Regions from separate parts of the Pradoshia sp. Z6_59 genome, predicted to be linked through region 2. Evidence: riboswitches for the same ligand, from Rfam matches in the RefSeq annotation. Region 2 holds a riboswitch; each other region holds the start of a gene.
The links. Region 2 has a riboswitch for S-adenosylmethionine ahead of AC4D4B_RS04725 (methionine ABC transporter ATP-binding protein). Riboswitches for the same ligand answer to the same signal wherever they lie in the genome.
Positions count from the first base shown of each region.

Region 1: another riboswitch for S-adenosylmethionine. It lies ahead of metK (methionine adenosyltransferase); the one in region 2 lies ahead of AC4D4B_RS04725 (methionine ABC transporter ATP-binding protein).
Region 3: another riboswitch for S-adenosylmethionine. It lies ahead of AC4D4B_RS07120 (methionine ABC transporter ATP-binding protein); the one in region 2 lies ahead of AC4D4B_RS04725 (methionine ABC transporter ATP-binding protein).
Region 4: another riboswitch for S-adenosylmethionine. It lies ahead of AC4D4B_RS17135 (methionine biosynthesis PLP-dependent protein); the one in region 2 lies ahead of AC4D4B_RS04725 (methionine ABC transporter ATP-binding protein).

Region 1 is NZ_JBZCPP010000020.1:26,291-29,469, forward strand. It holds gene pckA (phosphoenolpyruvate carboxykinase (ATP)) at 1-1,276, opposite strand, end outside; SAM riboswitch class I at 1,655-1,782, shown strand; gene metK (methionine adenosyltransferase) at 1,916-3,115, shown strand.
Region 2 is NZ_JBZCPP010000003.1:140,439-143,617, forward strand. It holds gene AC4D4B_RS04720 (O-acetylhomoserine aminocarboxypropyltransferase/cysteine synthase family protein) at 48-1,367, shown strand; SAM riboswitch class I at 1,463-1,575, shown strand; gene AC4D4B_RS04725 (methionine ABC transporter ATP-binding protein) at 1,689-2,720, shown strand; gene AC4D4B_RS04730 (methionine ABC transporter permease) at 2,717-3,179, shown strand, end outside.
Region 3 is NZ_JBZCPP010000005.1:86,358-89,536, reverse strand. It holds gene AC4D4B_RS07130 (MetQ/NlpA family ABC transporter substrate-binding protein) at 1-161, opposite strand, end outside; gene AC4D4B_RS07125 (methionine ABC transporter permease) at 182-832, opposite strand; gene AC4D4B_RS07120 (methionine ABC transporter ATP-binding protein) at 850-1,869, opposite strand; SAM riboswitch class I at 1,992-2,103, opposite strand; gene AC4D4B_RS07115 (YrzE family protein) at 2,333-3,179, shown strand, end outside.
Region 4 is NZ_JBZCPP010000022.1:37,390-40,568, forward strand. It holds gene AC4D4B_RS17125 (patatin-like phospholipase family protein) at 1-456, shown strand, start outside; gene AC4D4B_RS17130 (M42 family metallopeptidase) at 505-1,548, opposite strand; SAM riboswitch class I at 1,682-1,786, shown strand; gene AC4D4B_RS17135 (methionine biosynthesis PLP-dependent protein) at 1,972-3,072, shown strand.

The DNA.
Region 1 (3,179 bases), on a different contig from region 2:
TGTTAACCAGATATACCTGAACTTGATGCTCCTCAATATTTTTGCCAAGCATCTCAGCATATTTTGTTGGATGTAATGGTAAGAACGGTGAACCGAAGCAGGTAGAAAACGTTGCCTGTGGTGAAGTAATTCCGAGTTCAGTTCCTGCCAATTTACTCGTATAACCGCTTAGGAAATGATACATTGCCTGTTCTTTTGTTAACTTGCTGATTGGAGGCAGAACACCAAAAGCATCAGCAGTTAAGAAGATGATGGTATTGGGATGGCCTGCTATACTTGGTGTGACGATATTCTGCATGGCTTCGATTGGGTAAGCTGCCCGGGTATTTTCAGTTAACATTCCATTATCATAGTCAGCAATTCTCGTATCTTCGTCTACAACTACATTCTCTAGTACAGAACCAAAGCGAATGGCATTAAAAATTTGAGGCTCTTTTTCCTCTGTGAGATTGATGCATTTTGCGTAACAGCCGCCTTCAATGTTAAATACCCCATCAGGAGACCAGCCATGTTCGTCATCACCTATTAGGCGGCGATTTGGATCGGCTGATAAAGTAGTCTTTCCAGTACCTGATAGGCCAAAGAAAAGAGCTACATCTCCCTCAAAACCTACATTTGCTGAACAATGCATAGAGAACACATTATTCTCAGGCAGCAGGTAATTCATGATTGAAAAAATGGATTTTTTCATTTCACCTGCATACTCAGTGCCTCCAATTAAGACCACTTTTTTTTCGAATGAAATGATGATAAACGTCTCAGAGTGTGTACCGTCCACAAGAGGGTTTGCTTTAAAACCTGGTGCTGAGATAATAGTAAACTCAGGCGAATGGTTTTCAAGCTCATCTTTAGTGGGGCGGATAAACAACTGATGTACAAATAAATTGTGCCAGGCATATTCATTGATTACTTGTATAGGAAGGCGGTAGTCTGTTGCAGCTCCAGCAAACCCATTAAATACAAATAATTCATCTCGTTTTTCGAGGTAATCGATAACTTTATCATATAATTTAGAAAATGCATCTTCAGATATTGCTTGATTGACGCTTCCCCAGGCTATTTTATCTTTAGTAGCAGCTTCCTCTACAATATATTTATCCTTTGGGGATCTGCCGGTATATTTACCTGTTTCAGCTTTAATAGCTCCAGTAGATGTGAGGATGCCCTCTTTTCTGGTTAATACTTTTTCAACTAGTTGTGGCACTGAAAGCTGAATGTGAATATTATCATGAGTAAGTAATTGTTTCAATTCATTGGAAACTCCTACACTGTTCATAAGGTATCATCCTTTTCCAGAATTTTGGTAAGTATATTATATGGAAATTAGTATAACACATTTAATTGATTTATCCATACTAATTGTGTTAATTTTCAAAACAATTGATTAATATAGTATATAAGAATAACTATTATTATTTTCCATAGTGAAAAAAACAGTGATGTTAGTCAACCTTTATGGATAAATAACAATGTTTATTTATTTGAATATTCGTAAATTAATTATATCAATATCATAATAGAAATGCGAATCTTAAGGTCGGAATGTGTTTCTTTTAGGAAAGGATGAAGCTCCAGGTCTATCTTAACAATATATTCCTGCTTATTTATTGACAGAAAATGATGGATAAGATATTATATACATTTGATATGGATACTCTTATCAAGACTCGGTGGAGAGACGAGCTCTATGAAGCCGGGGCAACCTGCAGTTTGATTCCTTTAATGGAAATCACGCAAAGGTGCTAACTTGATGCAAGGTTATAATGCCTTGAACGATGAGAGTGAAAGGCCGATTTCTGAGACTCAGACCTTTCCTCTTTTCTTTATAAAGGGGAAAGGTCTTTTTTCGTATAATCAGGAGATAATTAAAGATAATGAGTAGCCATAAACAGGGAAACTGAAGGAGGAAATATACATGTCTAATAAAAGACATTTGTTTACATCAGAATCTGTAACAGAAGGTCATCCGGATAAAATTTGCGATCAGGTTTCTGATGCCATTTTGGATGAAATATTAGCAAAGGATCCAAATGCAAGGGTAGCCTGCGAAACATCTGTTACCACTGGATTAGTTTTAGTAGCGGGAGAAATCACTACTTCTACGTATGTGGATATTCCAAAAATTGTACGTGACACAATCAAAGGGATTGGTTATACTCGTGCAAAATATGGTTTCGATGCAGAAACATGCGCTGTCTTAACCTCTATTGATGAACAATCTGCAGATATCGCCCAAGGTGTAGACCAAGCTTTGGAATCAAGAGAAGGCACGATGTCAGATGAAGAGATTGAAGCAATTGGGGCGGGAGATCAGGGTCTAATGTTCGGTTTTGCCTGCAACGAAACAGAAGAATTAATGCCTCTTCCTATTTCTCTTGCTCACCAATTATCTCGAAAGCTGGCTGAAGTTCGTAAACAAGATGTTCTGCCATACTTGCGTCCTGATGGAAAAACACAAGTCACAGTGGAATATGATGAAAACAAAAATCCGGTTAGAATTGATACAATCGTAATCTCTACTCAACATGACGCGGATACAACACTGGAGCAAATTAAGAAAGACTTAAAAGAACAAGTAATAAAACCGGTTGTTCCAGCTCACCTTATTGATGAACAAACTAAATATTTTATTAACCCAACGGGCCGTTTTGTTATCGGAGGTCCACAAGGGGATGCAGGCTTGACTGGCCGTAAAATTATCGTAGACACGTATGGTGGATATGCACGTCACGGTGGTGGAGCATTCTCTGGTAAAGATGCTACAAAGGTAGACCGTTCTGCTGCCTATGCAGCCAGATATGTAGCTAAAAATATTGTAGCAGCAGGTCTTGCAGATAAAGCAGAAGTTCAGCTGGCTTACGCGATTGGTGTAGCTCAGCCAGTATCTATATCCATTGATACGTTCGGTACAGGTAAAATTGAAGAGGAAAAATTAATTGAATTAGTACGTGCTAACTTTGATCTGCGCCCTGCAGGAATCATAAAAATGCTTGATTTAAGACGTCCGATTTATAAACAAACAGCAGCTTACGGACATTTTGGACGCAATGATTTAGATCTTCCTTGGGAGAAAACGGATAAAGTAGAAGTACTGCGTACGGAAGCTAACATCTAAGATAAACAGCATAAACATTTCTAGAAAGAGGGATAAGCCCTCTTTCTTTTTTTGTCTAAATATG
Region 2 (3,179 bases):
TTTCATTTACTCACTTCTCTACTTAAAATGAAATGGAGAGATGTAGAATGGCAAATGAAGAAAAGAAGTATCGGTTTGAAACAGTAGGTATACACGGAGGATTGCAGCAGGATTCGGTAACTGGAGCGAGAAGCGTGCCGATTTACCAGACGAATGCTTATTTATTTAAAGACACAGATCATGCTGCGGATTTATTTGGATTAGCTGAATCTGGCTATATTTATACTAGAATTCATAATCCCACTTCAAGTGTATTCGAAGAACGCATAGCCGAATTAGAAGGTGGTATTGGAGCTTTAGCTGTTTCAAGTGGTGCTGCAGCTATAACACTCTCCATTCTAAATATTGCTGGAGCAGGTGATGAAATTATCTCTGCATCCACTCTATATGGCGGAACCTACAATTTATTTGCCAATACTCTTCCTAAGTATGGTATTAACGTAAGGTTCGTGGATCCAAGTGATCCGGAAAATTTTAGAGAAGCGATTACTTCAAAGACCAAAGCTATTTTTGGAGAAACGATTGGAAATCCAAGCCTGCAGGTTCTTGATATTGAACGGGTGGCGGAAATTGCTCATGAAGCTGGAATTCCATTAATCATTGATAATACATTTGCTACTCCTTATTTATCACGTCCGATTGAGTTTGGAGCGGATATCGTCGTACACTCAGCTACGAAATGGCTGCTTGGAAATGGAACCACATTAGGTGGGGTCATAGTCGATGGAGGGAAGTTTGACTGGAATTCATCTAAATTTCCGGGCTTTACAGAACCGGATCCAAGTTATCATGATCTGATTTACAGTGAAGCAATTGGTGCAGCAGCATTTATTGTGAAGGCTAGAGTTCAGCTGTTGAGAGATTTAGGTCCTTCCTTAAGCCCGTACAATGCCTTTCAATTTATTCTCGGATTGGAAACTCTGCATGTGAGAATGAAGGAGCATATAGCCAATACGAGATTAATAGTTGATTATTTAAAACAGCATCCGGCTGTATCATGGGTCTTGTATCCAGGAGATTCAGATCACCCTGATTACGAAAAAACGAAGAAATATTTACCCAAAGGTGCTGGAGCAGTCGTTGTTTTTGGAATAAAGGGTGGACGCGAGGCAGGTAAAAAACTGATTGATTCCGTTGAACTGTGGTCCCATGTGGCCAATGTGGGAGATGCAAAGAGCCTAATTATCCATCCGGCAAGCACGACTCATCAGCAACTAAGTGAAGAGGGATTAAAAGCATCAGGTGTGCAGGAGGATTTAATCAGACTGTCTGTTGGAATTGAACATGCAGAAGATCTAATTGAAGAATTGGAGCTTGCGATTGAAAAAGCAACAGGTATAGCTTCCACTGAGGCGGCTGTGAAATAACATATTGAACATGCTATGCAGACTTTGGTGTTGACAGTTCTTTCTTTAACATGATAGGATAGCAGACAGTTAGAATTAATTGAATAGTTTATGTACTCTTATCAAGAGAGGTGGAGGGATTGTGCCCTTTGAAGCCCGGCAACCGGCAATCATTTATGATTGAAAAGGTGCCAATTCACACAGGATAATAGATCCTGGGAGATGAGAGAAAGGAACATGTTATAAATTAATCATGCCTTTCTGCCTCCGCAGAAAGGCATTTTTGTTTAACTGAAGTTATTCTTTAATTATAGGTTGATAGAAAGAGCAGGTGAACATTTTATGATTACATTACGTGATGTATCGAAGACCTTCTCAGGAACATTTAAACGTTCATCAGCTGTCAAAGCAGTGGATCAAGTCTCATTGTCTATTGAAAAGGGCGAGATCTTTGGAATTATCGGGTACAGCGGTGCGGGAAAAAGTACTCTCATTAGAATGCTGAACGGTTTAGAGAAGCCAACAGAAGGAAGTGTCTTGGTGGCAGGCAAAGATATGGCTGCTATAAAAGGTGCTGAATTAAGAAAAGCCAGAATGGAAATAAGTATGATTTTTCAACACTTTAATCTCCTCTGGTCAAGGACAGTCAGTGAAAATATAGAGTTTCCTTTAGAAATTGCAGGGGTACCAAGCAAGGTACGTAAAGAAAGAGTGAAGGAGCTTGTAAGTCTGGTAGGATTGGATGGCCGTGAAAATGCTTATCCGTCTCAGTTAAGCGGCGGTCAAAAACAGCGAGTCGGTATAGCGCGTGCATTAGCGAACAATCCGCAGGTTCTTCTCTGTGACGAGGCGACATCAGCACTTGATCCTCAGACTACAGACGATATTTTGGATTTACTCGTTGATATAAATAAAAGGCTTGGCTTGACAATCGTATTAATTACTCATGAAATGCATGTTATTCGTAAGATCTGTCACCGCGTTGCTGTGATGGAGATGGGGAAAGTAGTCGAGAGCGGAAAAGTACTTGATGTATTTAAAAAACCGAATGCTCCGATTACTAAACGATTTGTCCAGCAAGTGACTGAGCCGGAAGAAACGAAAGAGACGATTGAGCATTTGCTTGCTGAATATCCGACGGGTAAAGTTGTGCAATTATCCTTTATTGGTGAATCAGCTGAAACCCCTGTTTTATCAGAGGTTATCCGCTCTTACAAAATCAATGTAAACATATTGCAGGGTAAAATATCGCAGACTCAGCACGGGTCCTATGGAACATTATTTATTCATGTAGACGGTGATGCTGCTGAAGTGGCAAAAGCAATTGACTATCTCCACAATCAGGAAATTGGTGTGGAGGTGATTTCAGAATGATGGAAACATTATTACCAAATGTAGTTTGGGAACGAATTTATGAAAAGACATGGGAAACCTTGTATATGACAGGTGTCTCATTAATCGCAACTTTTTTCCTTGGAATTATATTGGGTCTACTATTATTCTTGACCTCAAAGGGGAATATGTGGGAAAACAAAGTGATTTACGGAATCGTAGGTGCTTTCGTTAACATATTCCGTTCCATTCCATTTATTATTTTAATCGTCTTGTTAATTCCTTTCACAAAGGCTTTAGTAGGAAGTATTATCGGTGTTAATGCAGCTTTGCCAGCATTAATTATCGGTGCTGCTCCATTCTATGCGCGAATGGTTGAGATTGGATTGCGTGAAATTGATAAAGGTGTAATCGAAGCAGCAAGATCGATGGGGGCTACATCCTTTACAATCATATGGAAGGTGCTAATACCAGAATCTCTGCCTGCGCTTGTTTCTGGTA
Region 3 (3,179 bases), on a different contig from region 2:
GCAAGATCAGCAATATAATCCCATATTCTTGTGTCCCCGCTGCTCACTCCAACCTTAATGGTGGAGCTGCCCTCTTTTGCACTGCCTTTTGAATCGCTCCCACATGCTGCTGTTACGACAGTACATGCAATTATTAAAATAGTAAGAAATAGTTTTTTCATTTTGTCCATCCCCTTCTTTATCATCGTCTTCTTATTTTTCTAGCGAGCATATTGCCTATGGATTGTAAAAGCTGCACAATGATCACCAGTGCTGCAACAGTTACAATCATGGTGTTAGTGTCGAATCTCTGATAACCATAGGTGAGGGCGAGATCTCCAACCCCTCCAGCACCAACTGCCCCTGCCATTGCTGAGGCTCCAACCAGTCCAATAGTCGCTGTTGTAAAGGTTAAAACAAGAGAGCTAAGCCCCTCGGGTATTAAAAACCGAAAAATAATCTGCCATTCAGTCGCGCCCATTGACTGAGCTGCTTCAATAATTCCCTTATCAACTTCCAATAATGAATTTTCAACCAATCTGGCAATATAAGGACCTGCATAAAATACAAGCGGTACAATGGCGGCATTCGTTCCAATCGCCGATCCAACAACCAATCGTGTAAATGGAATCAAAGCCACCAATAAAATAATGAAGGGAACCGAGCGTAAAATATTAATGATTGGGTTCAATATATTAAACACCCACTTATTCTCCAGAATGTGACCCTTTCTCGTTATGACGAGTAAAATCCCTAAAGGCAATCCAATCACGGCCGCGAATAGTAAGGAGAAGAAAACCATATAGAGTGTGTCACTGAATCCAATCAGTAACTGTTCAAGTGTAATTTCCATTCCTAAAAGCTGTTCATTCATGATAGCTTAACCTCCTGCAAGAGCACATCCTCACTCTCTATGTATTGGATCGCCTTCTTTATTTCTTCTGTTTCACCGATGACCTCAACGATTAAATTCCCAAAAGGGGTTTCCTGTATTTCAGAAATATTGGCAGAAAGAACACTTAAATGGACATCAAAACTTTTCGCCACTGTTGAAAGTAGATGCTTGCCAGACGAAGATCCCAAAAAATTAAGTTTCCAAACTGCTGGTTTATTCTCCTTTAAGGATTTCAAAAAGCTCTGCGGAATCTCGTCGTGAATGACTGTTCTAACAAACCGCTTGGCAACCTCAGTGGTTGGCTTGGAAAAAATATCAAGAACAGGACCCTGCTCAACAACCCTCCCATTTTCCATGACAGCGACCTTATTGCATATCTCTTTAATCACCGACATTTCATGTGTAATAAGCAAAATTGTTATATTGTATTCTCGGTTTATTTTTTTCAATAGCTCTAAAACATCCCTTGTCGTCTGCGGATCCAATGCCGATGTAGCTTCGTCACATAGCAGGATAGATGGGTTCGTGGCCAGAGCTCTCGCAATTCCAACCCTCTGCTTCTGTCCACCTGACAATTCATCCGGGTAACTTCGACCCTTAGCTGATAACCCCACGAACTCCAGTAATTCTCGAACTCTATTTTGAATCGTTTCTTTACGAACGCCGGATAGTATCAATGGAATCGCTACATTATCAAATACCGTCTTAGATTGAAGTAAATTGAAATGTTGAAAGATCATCCCGATTTTCTTTTTCTCTGCCCTTAATTCCTTTGCTTTGAGACTGGCAAACGATTTACCATTCACAAGGACCTCCCCCTCAGTAGGCCGTTCAAGCATATTAACTAAACGCAAAAGTGTACTTTTCCCGGCCCCGCTGTATCCTACCACTCCAAAAATATCCCCTTTTTCAACCGTTAAATGAATGCCTCTCAGAGCATCTACGCTTTGACCATTTGCTTGATATGACTTTTTTATGTTTCGAAACTCAATCATGTTCTCTCCTCCAGGTCTAAAAAATTCGAAATGCAAAAAGCCCCTTCTGTCATTAGACAGAAGAGGCTTTGTATGAACATATACATAAAAAGACAAGTAGAAATATGTTCGCTTAAAGCTTCCTCTTATCTCTCAAACAGATGTTTGTTGGAATTAGCACAGTATTTTTACCATAGTAAAAATCCGCTGCCGAAGTATCATAGGGCCAAATCCCTCCACTTCTCTCGATAAGAATCGCTTGCTATTCAATTAAATTTGATGTTTCCAACTATATCCTATCTTGTTTAGCAATGTCAATAATAATTTATAATATTTAAAATATTTTTGATTTATAATAAAGAATACCCTAAATCAAGTTACAGCAACTAAAATTCATGAATATTTCCAATTCATGAATCATTGTGGTTAGTTATTCGTATAGGATATTAAGGGAAATTATGAAAAAAATAAGGAGGGGTACTTTGTGGGAAATATCTTCATCTATTCCATTATCATTGGGGTTATATCGGCACTTATTCTTGTGCCATTCAAAAATAATGAAAAATTACGTATCCACATGAAGGGGAAAACAAGGCTACTTGTTTTTGTCAGTTTAGCTGCATTAATCACAATTGGAGCATTTTTATTTTATTACTTCACCCTTTTGGATCAAACTATCTCCTCTCTTTGGATTTACGTCATCATACTAACTCTATTGGGTTCAATGATTGCTACGGGTATGGAGAGAACTATTAAAGGTATTTTATTTGCAGGTAGTTTGCTTGTCGGCCTCTATTTTTTAACAGCATTTCTGTTTAATGCTGATGAAAAGTATACAATAGCCAAAATGGACGTCAAAGAAGAAATACAAACATTTGATGAAAATAAAAAGCCGGCCAGCGTGCCTCCTCAATACGCCCGCAATAAAATGAAAAAAGCATTTGGCCAGGTACCAAATACGAGCTACTACGAATTAGGAAATTTGCAAATCCAAAAAGTAAATGGTGAGTATGTTTATATTGCTCCAGTCGAATTTTCAGGATTCTTCAAATGGCTGAAAGGGAAAGTAACTCCTGGATACTTTATATTAAGTGCCACAGATTCATCAGCCAACCCTAAATTTATTGAGGCAGAAATGATCTACACTCCTTCTGCATTCTTCAATAAAGAAACAGAGCGCCGTATTCGTCTACAGTACCCATCCTACATATTCTATGGGGATTCACAGCTTGAAGTAGATGATAATGGCACACCATTTTATATTCGTTCTTATGGTGATTTTGTCTCTGCCAGAAATGGCTTCCAGGTAAAAGGTGTTGTAGTGATGGATG
Region 4 (3,179 bases), on a different contig from region 2:
CTTACAAAAGATATTATAACGATTTTGCGCGCTTCCAGTTCGATTCCTTTTTTTGCTCCGGAAATCTCTTATGATGGCAGGATGTTGCTTGATGGTGGAGTTGCCGATCCAATACCGATTCAAAAATCCCAAGCAGATGGGAATACAAAAAATATCGTTGTGCTCACCGGGAACAAAGGCTATATGAAAGCGTCGTCGTTTGATTGGCTTGGAAAAAGAAAATATAAGAACTATCAAGGGCTGCTAAAGGCCCTTCGCAAACGGCATATCGTTTACAATGATACGATCCGCTATTTGGAGGAACAGGAGGAAAAGGGACTTGTCGTTATTATTCGTCCATTAGTGAAATCAGATGTCAGCCGTGTTGAGCGTAACCCTAAAAAGCTGAAAAAGCTATACAATCAAGGATATGCTGAGGCCAAGGCTGCTTATGGAAAAATAAAACGGTTATTGTAATAAAAACCCATCACGTTAAATAGTGATGGGTTAACATTAAGTATGAAATTAGGCTAATTCTGATTGTAAGTAATTCCAGATTAAATGAGCAGTATGTTCAATAGAACTGATATGGGTTCTTTCAAAAGCATGTGAAGCATCAATGCCAGGTCCAATTAATCCGTGTTTGATATCATAACCGGCACGGATGGCAGCAGAAGCATCAGAACCGTAGAAAGGATATATATCTACACGGTAATCAATCTTGTGCTGCTTTGCTAACGCGACTAAATGCTGACGAAGGCCATAATGATAGGGGCCGCTTGAATCTTTCGCACAAATGGAAACACTGTATTCATCCGTAGATTGTCCATCCCCAATGGCTCCCATATCTACAGCCAGGTATTCAACGGTTTCAGCAGGAATATTGGAGTTTCCGCCATAGCCAATTTCTTCGTTATTTGAAATTAAGAAATGAGTTGTATAGGGAAGAGTGATACCTTCTTCTTTTAGCTGTTTAATGATGTACATTAAAATGCCGACACTCGCTTTATCATCTAAATGACGGGATTTAATAAATCCATTGTCTGTCAATTCAACGCGTGGCTCGAAGGAAACAAAATCACCTACGGAAATACCCAAACCTTCTGTATCCGTCTTGCTTTTAGTCACAGCATCAATTCGAACTTCAATCGTTGCATCCTCGCGTTTAATATCCCCCATTTTCTGATAAACATGGACTGAGGTTTGGTTTAATAGTATTGTCCCTGTATACGTTTTCCCTTCAGAAGTATGGATTTTACAATATTCGCCCTCCACAGAATTCCAGCGAAATCCGCCGATCATTGATAATTTTAAACGTCCGCTTGGTTTGATTTCTTTCACCATAGCACCTAATGTGTCTACATGGGCTGTTAGAAAACGGTGCTTTGTATCATCCTGCCCCTTGATTGTTGCCAATAGGGCACCTTTATTTGTTTTTATTGCAGGTATTCCTTGAGATTGTAAAAACTGTGCTACATGATCAATCACTTCCGTTGTATAGCCGCTCGGACTTGGAATGGATACAAGGTTTTTTATGTACTGGAAAATTTCCTGACCATTGGCTTTCATGGTTTCGAATCACTCCTTTTTATGGATAGATTTATTATATACCTTTGTTAAAAAGTTGGACAATAAAGGCAGAAATAACTTGCTTTTTTAGCAGTGGGACTGTAAATTTATAGTTAAATAAATATTCTGAAAAATCTTATCAAGAGAGATGGAGGGACAGGCCCTGTGAAATCTCAGCAACCGCCAATATGGAAAGGTGCTAATTCCTGCAGGAAGAATCATTCCTGGCCGATAAGAAGGAGCTCATTTTAATGAAAAGTCTTCTTCTTGAAGACTTTTTTCGTTTATAAGCCTATTTTTCATTCACTGGCAAAATGAGCAGATTGAGGAAATTCGCAACATATGATGGTGTATAAGAGCCGGACGAAGGTAAATCAGAATAACTGTATTTTGGGGATTAATAAAGAGAGAGGAGTCATACATATGACAACAGTTAAAATTGAAACACTCTTAGCTCAAATAGGCAATCGAAGTGAAACACAAACAGGTACTGTTAATCCGCCAGTTTATTTTTCCACAGCCTATCGCCATAACGGAATAGGGGAATCAACAGGGTTTGATTACATAAGAACAGGGAACCCAACCAGAAAATTATTAGAGGAAGCAATTGCCGAGCTAGAGGGTGGTGAACAGGGATTTGCCTATAGTTCAGGCATGGCTGCCATTCACTCATTGCTATGCTTATTTTCTCCAGGCGATGAAATAGCCGTCTCTGCTGATCTTTATGGAGGGACCTACCGGTTATTTGAACAAATATGGAAGACATATGGCATCAAGTTTACCTATTGCCATACATATGAAGATTTTGCTGAATCCATTACGGAAAATACGAAGGCCTTCTTTATAGAAACTCCGACAAATCCGCTTATGCAGGAAATGGATATTAAAGAAATTGCTCAATTGACCCAATCTAACAATCTACTGCTCATCGTAGATAATACGTTTTATACACCCATTTTACAAAGACCGATTGAGCAGGGAGCAGATATTGTTGTCCACAGTGCCACCAAATATTTAGCAGGACATAATGATGTGTTGGCAGGTTTAATTGTCTCAAAGAGTGCAGAGGTTGGTGCACTTTTAGAGGAATATCAAAATGCCACAGGAGCCGTGCTGCCCCCATTTGACTCCTGGCTTGTGATGAGAGGAATGAAAACATTGAGCCTACGGATGAGGCAGCATGAGGAAAATGCTAAGAAAATCAGCAGATTTTTAAGAGAAAGAGAAGAAGTGACAGATGTCCTTTATCCTGGTAAAGGGGGGATGATATCGTTCCGGCTAAAATCAGAGGAATGGGTCAATCCATTTTTAAAAAGCCTTCAAATCATATCCTTTGCTGAAAGTCTGGGTGGAGTAGAAAGCTTAATGACATACCCTGCTACACAAACACATGCGGATATCCCTGAGGAAGTGCGGACACAAAATGGGGTCTGTAATTGTTTGCTGCGCTATTCTGTTGGGATTGAGCATGCAGATGATTTGATTGATGATCTTATTCAAGCTTTTGAATCATTATCGATTTAGGTTAACTTTACAGGCATTTAGGTGCATCATGAAGCATTCCAGAAGTAATACCTGAAAAGGATAAATCAGAAAATTATGTAAATTAAAGACCCGTTTTGTTATACTAA